2 regions of the Streptomyces sp. NPDC048566 genome follow, and region 1 is predicted to be linked to the other one. Evidence: riboswitches for the same ligand, from Rfam matches in the RefSeq annotation. Region 1 holds a riboswitch; the other holds the start of a gene.

Region 1 (4,201 bases):
GCCTCCATCTTCGTCCGGGCCACCACGGCCTCCGGTGTCCCCGTGACGATCGCCAAGGCCGACGGCACCCCCGTCAACGCGGCCTCCATGCTGGCGGTCCTCGGCCTGGGCGCCCAGGGTGGCGAGGAGATCGTCCTCGCGTCAGACGCCGAGGGCGCGGACGCCGCTCTCGACCGCCTGGCCAAGCTGGTCGCCGAGGGGCTCGACGAGCTGCCCGAGACCGTCTGAGCCGGCCCACGAGGCCCGCGGGCGCCACACGGCCGAGCCGCGCCACCCTGCACCGGGGGCGCGGCTCGGCCGTTTCCGCACACCGGTCCGAGAATTCCCCGGAACGGCACCCGGGCCGCGCCGCCCGGAACGAAAGGAGCGCACTCCGGAATGTCGGGCACACGAATGAAGCGGCGGCAGAATAGTCGGCCACCCGAATAACCTTCTTTGTATACGGCGCCCATGTTAATGGCGTTGGCCCGTCATGTTTACGGGATGTTGCGAAGTCCTCACACGGTCCTGGCGGTCGCCGCCCGCGGGAAATCGGAGCCGGTGCGCCGGCGCCGAGCGCTCCACGTGCAGCGCGGTGATCGCACGGGCCCGCTCCCCGTCCCCGCGGGCGACCGCGTCCACGATGGCGCCGTGCTCGGCCCAGGACTCCGCGGCATTGGCGGGCGCCTCCACCAGGTACATCCACGCGATCTTGTGCCGCAACTGGGACAGCGTCGACGTCAGCGCGGGGCTGCCCGACGCCTGGGCGAGCGTCTCGTGGAACCAGCCGCCCAGGGAGCGCAGGTCCTCGCTGTTGCCCCGCCGGGAGCGCTCCTGGCCGAGCCTGACCAGGCCCCGGAGCACCTTGAGGTGCGCCTCGGTGCGGCGCTGCGCGGCCCGCGCGGCACCCATCGGCTCCAGCAGCATGCGCATCTCCAGCAGATCCGCCGCCTCCTGCTCGGTGGGCTCGGCCACGCACGCCCCCGCGTGCCTGCGGGTGACGACGAACCCCTCGGCCTCCAGGGTGCGCAGGGCCTCGCGCACGGGGACGCGCGAGACGCCGTAGCGCCGGGCGAGCAGTTCCTCGGTGAGCCGGCCGCCTCGCTCGTAGACGCCCGCCACGATGTCGTCACGGATTGCCGTGCATACCGAGTGCGCCGGAATACGCATGATCCGACCTCCGCTTTAATCCCCGCGAAACGCCATCGATTGACGCTTGTTCAGCGACTCTATTGCAGGAAGCCTTAATTTCCGATGGGAGGACCGAATCCATGGATATTTTTTGGCCAGGCGACCCCGGAAACGACGATGCCCCGGCTCGGTGAGCCGGGGCATCGAAATCGGCGGAGAAGCGGCGAAGCGGTCGTCAGACGTTCACGCCGTGCGAGCGGAGGTAGGCGACGGGGTCCATGTCGGAGCCGTACTCGGCGCTGGTGCGCGCCTCGAAGTGCAGGTGCGGTCCCGTGGTGTTGCCGGTCGACCCGGAGAGCGCGATCTGCTGCCCCGGGGTGACCGCCTGGCCGACGGAGACCCCGATCGACGACAGGTGCCCGTACATGGTGTACGTGCCATCGTGCATCTTGATCACCACCTGATTGCCGTAGGCACCGCCCCAGCCGGCCGTGACGACGGTGCCGGCCCCGACGGCGTGCACCGAGGTGCCCGACGCCGCGTGGAAGTCGACACCGGTGTGGCTGCCGGAGGACCACAGGCTGCCGCCGGCCTGGTAGCCGGTGGAGACGTAGGAGCCGGGGATGGGCGTGACGAAGCTGTTGAGCCGCTTGCGCTCGGCGGCGCGGGCGGCACGCTCCTTGGCCTCGCGGGCCTGCGCGGCCTGCTCGGCGGCCTTCTTGCGCGCGGCCTGCTCGGCCTTCTCCCGCGCGGCGGCCACGTCGGCCGCGTGCTGCTGGGCGGCGGCCTGCTCGTCGATCTGCTCGGCGACGGAGCCGCCGATGGTGACGGCCTGGGTCAGTCCGGTCTGCTCGACGGAGGACTCGGCGGCGAACGCCGGGGCCGCGAGGGTTCCGAGGACACCGGTGGTGGTGAGGGCCGCGACGCCGACGGCGTTCTTCGTGCCGCGCTGAACGCGGCCCGGACGACGATGCTTCCCGGTGCCACAGGTGAACGCCATGAAGGGGCTGGTCCTTTCCTTCCTTCTCGCCTACCGGGTTAGCTGACGGGTTCGGAGCAGGAAGGTCTCCTACGGACCCCCTCCGGGAGGGCGTCCGATTCACCCCAGGGACTGCGTGTGGGTCCCCGGCTCCCCTGGCTCGCGCCATGCGGGGACTCGGCGATGACTGTCCGGTGCCGCGGGCGCGGCGCACTGCCTGACGAACAGCCGGACCGACGCTAGACGCGGCGTCTTTCGAACAACAAACGGATCACGTTTTTTGTAGCGCATCCCACAGCGCAGAAGCCAACCTCCGTACCAATACGGACATCTTGGCGACGATGTCCGCGTAAAGGAGGGCCCTGGCGACGCATCGGTCACCAGGGCCCATCTCGGTCACACGGTCCTACTCGGCGGAGACGACGCTGACTTCGCCGATGCCGAGCGCCCTGACCGGCTCCGCGATCCGGGCCGCGTCGCCCACCAGGACCGTCACCAGACGGTCCGTCGGGAAGGCGCTGACGGCGGCGGCGGTGGCCTCCACCGTGCCGGTGGCGGCCAGTTGGCGGTACAGGGTCGACTGGTAGTCGTCCGGGAGGAACTGCTCGACCTGGTCGGCGAGCGTGCCCGCGACGGCGGCGGCGGTCTCGAACTTGAGGGGCGCCACACCCACCAGGTTCTGCACGGCGACGTCGCGTTCCGCGTCCGTCAGCCCCTCGGCCGCCAGCGTGCGGAGGACCTTCCACAGGTCGTCCAGAGCCGGGCCGGTGTTCGGCGTGTCCACCGAGCCGCTGATCGCGAGCATGGCGGCACCGGAGCCGTCCGGGGCGGAGCGCAGGACCTGCCCGAACGACCGCACGCCGTAGGTGTAGCCCTTCTCCTCGCGCAGGACGCGGTCCAGGCGCGAGGTGAGGGTGCCGCCGAGACAGTACGTGCCGAGCACCTGGGCGGGCCACACACGGTCGTGCCGGTCGGCGCCGACGCGCCCGATCAGCAGTTGCGTCTGCACGGCGCCGGGACGGTCCACGATGACCACGCGTCCGGTGTCGTCGGCGTGCACCGGCGGCACCGGGCGCGGCTCGGCGGACGAACCCGTCCAGGAGCCCAGGGTGTCGCCGAGCAGGGCGTCCAGGTCGACGTCCGTGAGGTCACCCACGACGACGGCGGTGGCCGTGGCGGGACGGACGTGCTTCTCGTAGAAGGACCGTACGGCCGCGGAGTCGATCCGCTCGACGGTCTCCTCGGTCCCCTGGCGCGGGCGCGACATGCGGGCCGTCGCGGGGAACAGCTGCCGGGACAGCTCCTTGGCCGCGCGGCGGGCCGGGTTGGCCGTCTCGTGGGGGATCTCGTCGAGCCGGTTGCGCACCAGCCGCTCGATCTCCCCGTCCGCGAAGGCCGGGGCGCGCAGGGCGTCGGCGAGGAGCCCGAGTCCCTTGGCCAGGCGCGAGACGGGCACCTCCAGGGAGAGCCGGACCCCCGGGTGGTCGGCGTGCGCGTCGAGCGTGGCGCCGCAGCGCTCCAGCTCCGCGGCGAAGTCCTCGGCCGAGTGCTTGTCGGTGCCCTCGGAGAAGGCACGCGCCATGATCGTGGCGACGCCGTCCAGCCCCTCTGGCTCGGCGTCCAGCGGTGCCGCGAGGATCACCTCGACGGCCACGACCTGCTGGCCGGGGCGGTGGCAGCGCAGGACGGTGAGGCCGTTGCCCAGGGTGCCGCGCTCGGGCGCGGGGAAGGCCCACGGCTTGGGCCGGCCGGCCTGCGGCTGCGGATGGAAGTCCATGGTGGCGAGCTCGGTCACTTCGCCGCCTCCTCGTCGGTGTCGTCAGCGGCGTCGGTGGCTTCGGGGGCGGTGGGCTCGTAGACGAGCACGGCGCGGTTGTCGGGCCGCAGGCGGGCCGCGGCGACCTCCCGGACCTCGTCCGCGGTGACCTCGAGGACGCGCTGCACGGCGCTCAGGGCCAGCTGCGGGTCACCGAACAGGACGGCGTAGCGGCACAGTTCGTCCGCCCGTCCGGCGACCGTGCCGAGCCGGTCCAGCCACTCGCGCTCCAGCTGGGCCTGCGCGCGCTCCATCTCCTCGGCGGTGGGGCCCTCCGCGGCGAACCGCGCCAGCTC
Region 2 (4,201 bases), on a different contig from region 1:
GGTACGTCGACGGGGTGCTCCGAGGTGCCGACCAGCTCGCGCACGAGCGCGTACTGCGCGTGGTTGGTGTCCTGGTACTCGTCGACCAGGACGTGCCGGAAGCGGCGGCGGTAGTGCTCGGCGACGTCCGGGAAGGCGCGCAGCATGTTGACCGTGGTCATGATCAGGTCGTCGAAGTCGAGCGCGTTGGCCTCGCGCAGACGCGACTGGTACATCGCGTACGCCTGGGCGAGGGTCTTCTCGAAGCCGTCGGCGGCCTGGGCGGCGAAGTCCTCCTCGTCGATCAGCTCGTTCTTCAGGTTCGAGATCTTGGCGCTGAACGACTTCGGCGGGAAGCGCTTGGGGTCGAGATCGAGATCACGGCAGACCAGCGCCATCAGCCGCTTGGAGTCGGCGGCGTCGTAGATCGAGAAGGAGGAGGTGAAGCCGAGGTGCTTGCTCTCGCGGCGCAGGATGCGGACGCAGGCGCTGTGGAAGGTCATCACCCACATGGCGTTCGCCCGCGGGCCCACGAGCTGCTCGACGCGCTCCTTCATCTCGCCCGCGGCCTTGTTCGTGAAGGTGATCGCGAGGATCTGGCCGGGGTGGACCCGGCGCTCGCCGAGCAGGTGGGCGATCCGGTGGGTGAGCACGCGGGTCTTGCCGGAACCCGCGCCCGCCACGATGAGCAGCGGGGAGCCGGAGTGGACGACGGCCGCGCGCTGGTTCTCGTTCAGCCCGTCGAGCAGGGCCGCCGGGTCCACCGCGGGCCGGGCGGCGCCGTCGCGGTAGTACGCGTCGCGGCTCGGCGGCACGTCGAACCGGCCGCCGAACAGGTCGTCCGCGACCGGCTCCGGCGCGTGCTCGTCCTCGGGCGGCGGCGGGTGCTCGTCCTCGTGGGCCGCGGAGGGCTTGAGGTCCGCCAGGAAGCTGTCGTCAAAGAGGCTGCTCATCGCTCTCCGAGTCTAGGCCGCCCCACCGACACACCGCGGCCACCCCGGGAACCCGGCGGGGACGCGGGCGCGCACACGTGACCGGAGGGTGACGGAACGTGCACGTCGCGGGCGGTGCGGCGGGCTCCCGGCGGGGGCCGCGGCGGCCACCGGACCGGACCCGGTCCACCACCCCGAACCGGGTGATACCGCCCGAGTCGGTCGGGTACGGCGCCTCGTGGGGCCAAGGTCACGAAAATGTATCGGGCATATCGCACTCCAACCTTCACACGGACCACACGAGTTGGCTAGCGTGCTGCCAGGCCGCCCGACCGCGACCGGCGAACGTCGCCGGGCCGAGCGGCCTCCGCCGAGTTCGGCCCGCCCGGTGGGCGGCCGGAGCCGGGGACCCACCGACCTGGGGTGAATCGGTCCGTCCGCCGCGAGGGGGCCGCGACCGTAGGGCAAACCTTCCGGAACCACCCGCCCGAACCCGACAGCTAACCCGGTAGGCGGATGACGGAAGGAGTCGCCTCTCTTGGCGTCGCACCGCAAGCCGCGTCCCTCGGGCACGCGCATGGCAGGCATACGGACCCCGGCCCTCGCGACGGCGGCCCTCACCTCCGTGGCCCTGCTCTCCCAGACGGCCAACGCCGCTCCCTCGGCGGAGCCGCGGCCGAGCATCGAAGAGGTCGAGAAGAAGGTCAACGACCTCTACCACCAGGCCGAGACGGCCACCGACAAGTACAACGCCAACCGGGAGAAGACGGCCAAGCAGCGCAAGCGCGTCGACGCCCTCCTGGACGACGTGGCCGAGCGCACCGACAAGCTCAACTCCGCGCGCAAGGAGCTGGGGTCCTTCGCCGCCGCGCAGTACCGCACCGGCGCGTCCACGCCCGGCACCGCGACCCTGCTGCTCGCCGACGACCCGCAGGACTACTTCGACCAGACGCAGCTGATGAGCCGCCTGACGACGCGTCAGAAGGCGTCCGTCGACGACTACATCACCGAGCAGGCGGCCACCGCGAAGAAGCGGACGGAGGCGAGCGAGAGCCTCCGGTCGCTGACCACCTCGCAGACCGCGCTCAAGACGTCCAAGGCGACGGTGCAGAAGAAGCTGACCGCCGCCCGCGACCTGCTCTCGAAGCTGACCGCCGAGGAGAAGGCGCGGCTGGCGGCCATCGAGAAGAAGAAGCGGGAGCAGGCGGCGGCCAAGGCGGCGGAGCTGGCGCGGCAGCAGGCGGCGGCCGAGAAGGCGGCCGAGGACAAGGCGGCGGAGCAGGGCTCCTCGACCCCCACGGCCGACCCGTCCGGTTCGACGGGCTCCACCGGCTCGACCGGCTCGACCGCCACGGACCCCTCGTACACGACGAAGGCCGACAAGGCGCTGGCGTTCGCCCGCGCCCAGATCGGCAAGCCCTACGTGTGGGGGGCGACCGGTCCGGACTCCTACGACTGCTCGGGGCTGACCCAGGCGGCCTGGAAGGCCGCCGGCGTCTCCCTGCCCCGCGTCACCTACGACCAGGTGAACGCCGGCACGACGGTCTCCCTGTCCGCCGCGAAACCCGGCGACCTGGTCTTCTTCTACGGCGACATCAGCCACGTCGGGATCTACATCGGCAACGGCATGATGATCCACGCGCCGAAGCCGGGAGCCTACGTCCGCGAAGAGTCGATCTACTACGACGGCACCTCGGCGATCCACAGCGTGGTGCGGCCCGCCTGACGTCCGTCCACCGCCCCGCGGGGCCCCGCATGCGCGGGCCCCGCGGGAGCGCGCCGGCGGGGCGTGCGGGGCGGCGGATCGTCCGGCCCCGCGCGCCCCACCGGGAACCGGCTCCGGGGTCCCTAGCATCGGCCGCATGCCCGATATGCCGGATGCGTCCGACCGTTCCCCGCTCACCGTCCGATGGGCGCGCCGGGCACCCGCCGCCGGGTCCGCCGTCATGGCCACCGCCATCCTGTCGGTGGGCCTGTACCTGGCCGGCCGCGAGACCCTCTCCCGGATCGCGCTGGCCCTCGCCTCGGCCGCCTGGCTGGCGCTCGCCGCGGATTTCGCCCTGCTCCTGGTGCGGGACCGGCAGCGGTGGGCCCGGGACGCGGGCACACCGGCCGGGCTGACGGCCGTCGCGGCGACAACCGTGCTCGGCGTCCGGTTCTCGGCCCTGGGATGGCAGACCGTGGCCCAGGCCCTGCTCGCGCTCGCCGCCGTGCTCTGGCCGGTGCTGCTCGCGGCCGTCGTACGGCACTGGCGACGGCGCTCCACGGGCGCGGTGTTCCTGGTCTGCGTGGCCACGCAGGGGCTGTCGGTGCTGGGCTCGGCGGTCGCGTCGGCCGAGGGCTGGGACTGGCTGGCGCACGCGGCCATGGTGCTGTTCTGGCTCGGACTGGCCCTGTACGTGATCGCGTGCACGCGGTTCGACGCACGGGAGGTGACGCGGGGGGCCGGCGACCACTGGATCGCGGGCGGCGCGCTCGGCATCTCGGCGCTGGCGGGGTCCGCGCTGGTGGCCGCGCACGGGGTGAACCCCTACCTGTGGAACGACGACGACCAGGGGGCGCTGCGCGCGACCACGACGGTGCTGGTGACGCTCGCCCTGGCGGGGTTCTGCGTGCTGCTCGTCGCGGAGGCGGTCCGGCCGCGTCCGCGGTACGCCCTGGAGCGGTGGGGAACGGTCTTCCCGATGGGGATGACGGCGGTGGCCGCGCTCTCCGTCTCCGCCGCGCTCGGCGTCTCCTGGCTGAAGGGGCTCGGCGAGGTCCTGCTCTGGATCTCGGTGGCCGCGTGGGTGGTGGTCGCCGCCGGCGCGGTCCGGGACGCCCGGGGGCCGGACGCGGGCGCCGCGCGCTGACGCCGCCGCGGGACCGGGCACGCGCCGCTCCGGGCCGCCGGGCGGCGCGGCCGGGCCCCGGCGGACGGCGCGGTCAGGTCCAGAGGACGGCGATGAAGATGTTCGCGACGGTGAGCAGGCCCACCAGTGCGAAGAGGTTCCTGTCGACCTTCTCGTCGTCGCGCTTCACGTAGACCAGCCCGAGGATCACGATCAGCAGGGCCAGCTTCACGCCGATCTTGATGTTGTTCACCGTGTGGTCGTCGGCCTGGTTGAGGCCGACGAGGACGACACCGGTGACGAGCATGGTGAGCGCGCCGTGCAGCATCGCGGGGACGAAGCGGGCGGTGCCCCGGCCCATCGCCTTCATCTGGGTGAGGAAGCCGCCGAGGAGGGCGGCGATGCCGATGATGTGCAGGCCGACGAAGAGATGGATGAGTACGTCCATGGGGCCGGAGC

Evidence for each region. A riboswitch is a leader RNA that binds a small molecule or an ion and turns the genes downstream of it on or off. The one in region 1 is predicted to bind cyclic di-AMP.
Region 2: it holds a riboswitch for cyclic di-AMP, as region 1 does, so the genes downstream of both, ACGFS9_RS17290 (NlpC/P60 family protein) here and ACGFS9_RS00460 (M23 family metallopeptidase) in region 1, are expected to answer to the same signal.

The regions. Positions count from the first base shown of each region.
Region 1 covers NZ_JBICWL010000001.1:119,356-123,556, reverse strand. The annotation lists gene ACGFS9_RS00470 (HPr family phosphocarrier protein) at 1-228, shown strand, start outside; gene ACGFS9_RS00465 (GntR family transcriptional regulator) at 454-1,149, opposite strand; gene ACGFS9_RS00460 (M23 family metallopeptidase) at 1,346-2,110, opposite strand; cyclic di-AMP (ydaO/yuaA leader) riboswitch at 2,124-2,282, opposite strand; gene ACGFS9_RS00455 (M16 family metallopeptidase) at 2,496-3,884, opposite strand; gene ACGFS9_RS00450 (M16 family metallopeptidase) at 3,881-4,201, opposite strand, start outside.
Region 2 covers NZ_JBICWL010000009.1:189,841-194,041, reverse strand. The annotation lists gene pcrA (DNA helicase PcrA) at 1-932, opposite strand, end outside; cyclic di-AMP (ydaO/yuaA leader) riboswitch at 1,270-1,442, shown strand; gene ACGFS9_RS17290 (NlpC/P60 family protein) at 1,450-2,637, shown strand; gene ACGFS9_RS17285 (tellurite resistance/C4-dicarboxylate transporter family protein) at 2,783-3,763, shown strand; gene ACGFS9_RS17280 (hypothetical protein) at 3,837-4,190, opposite strand.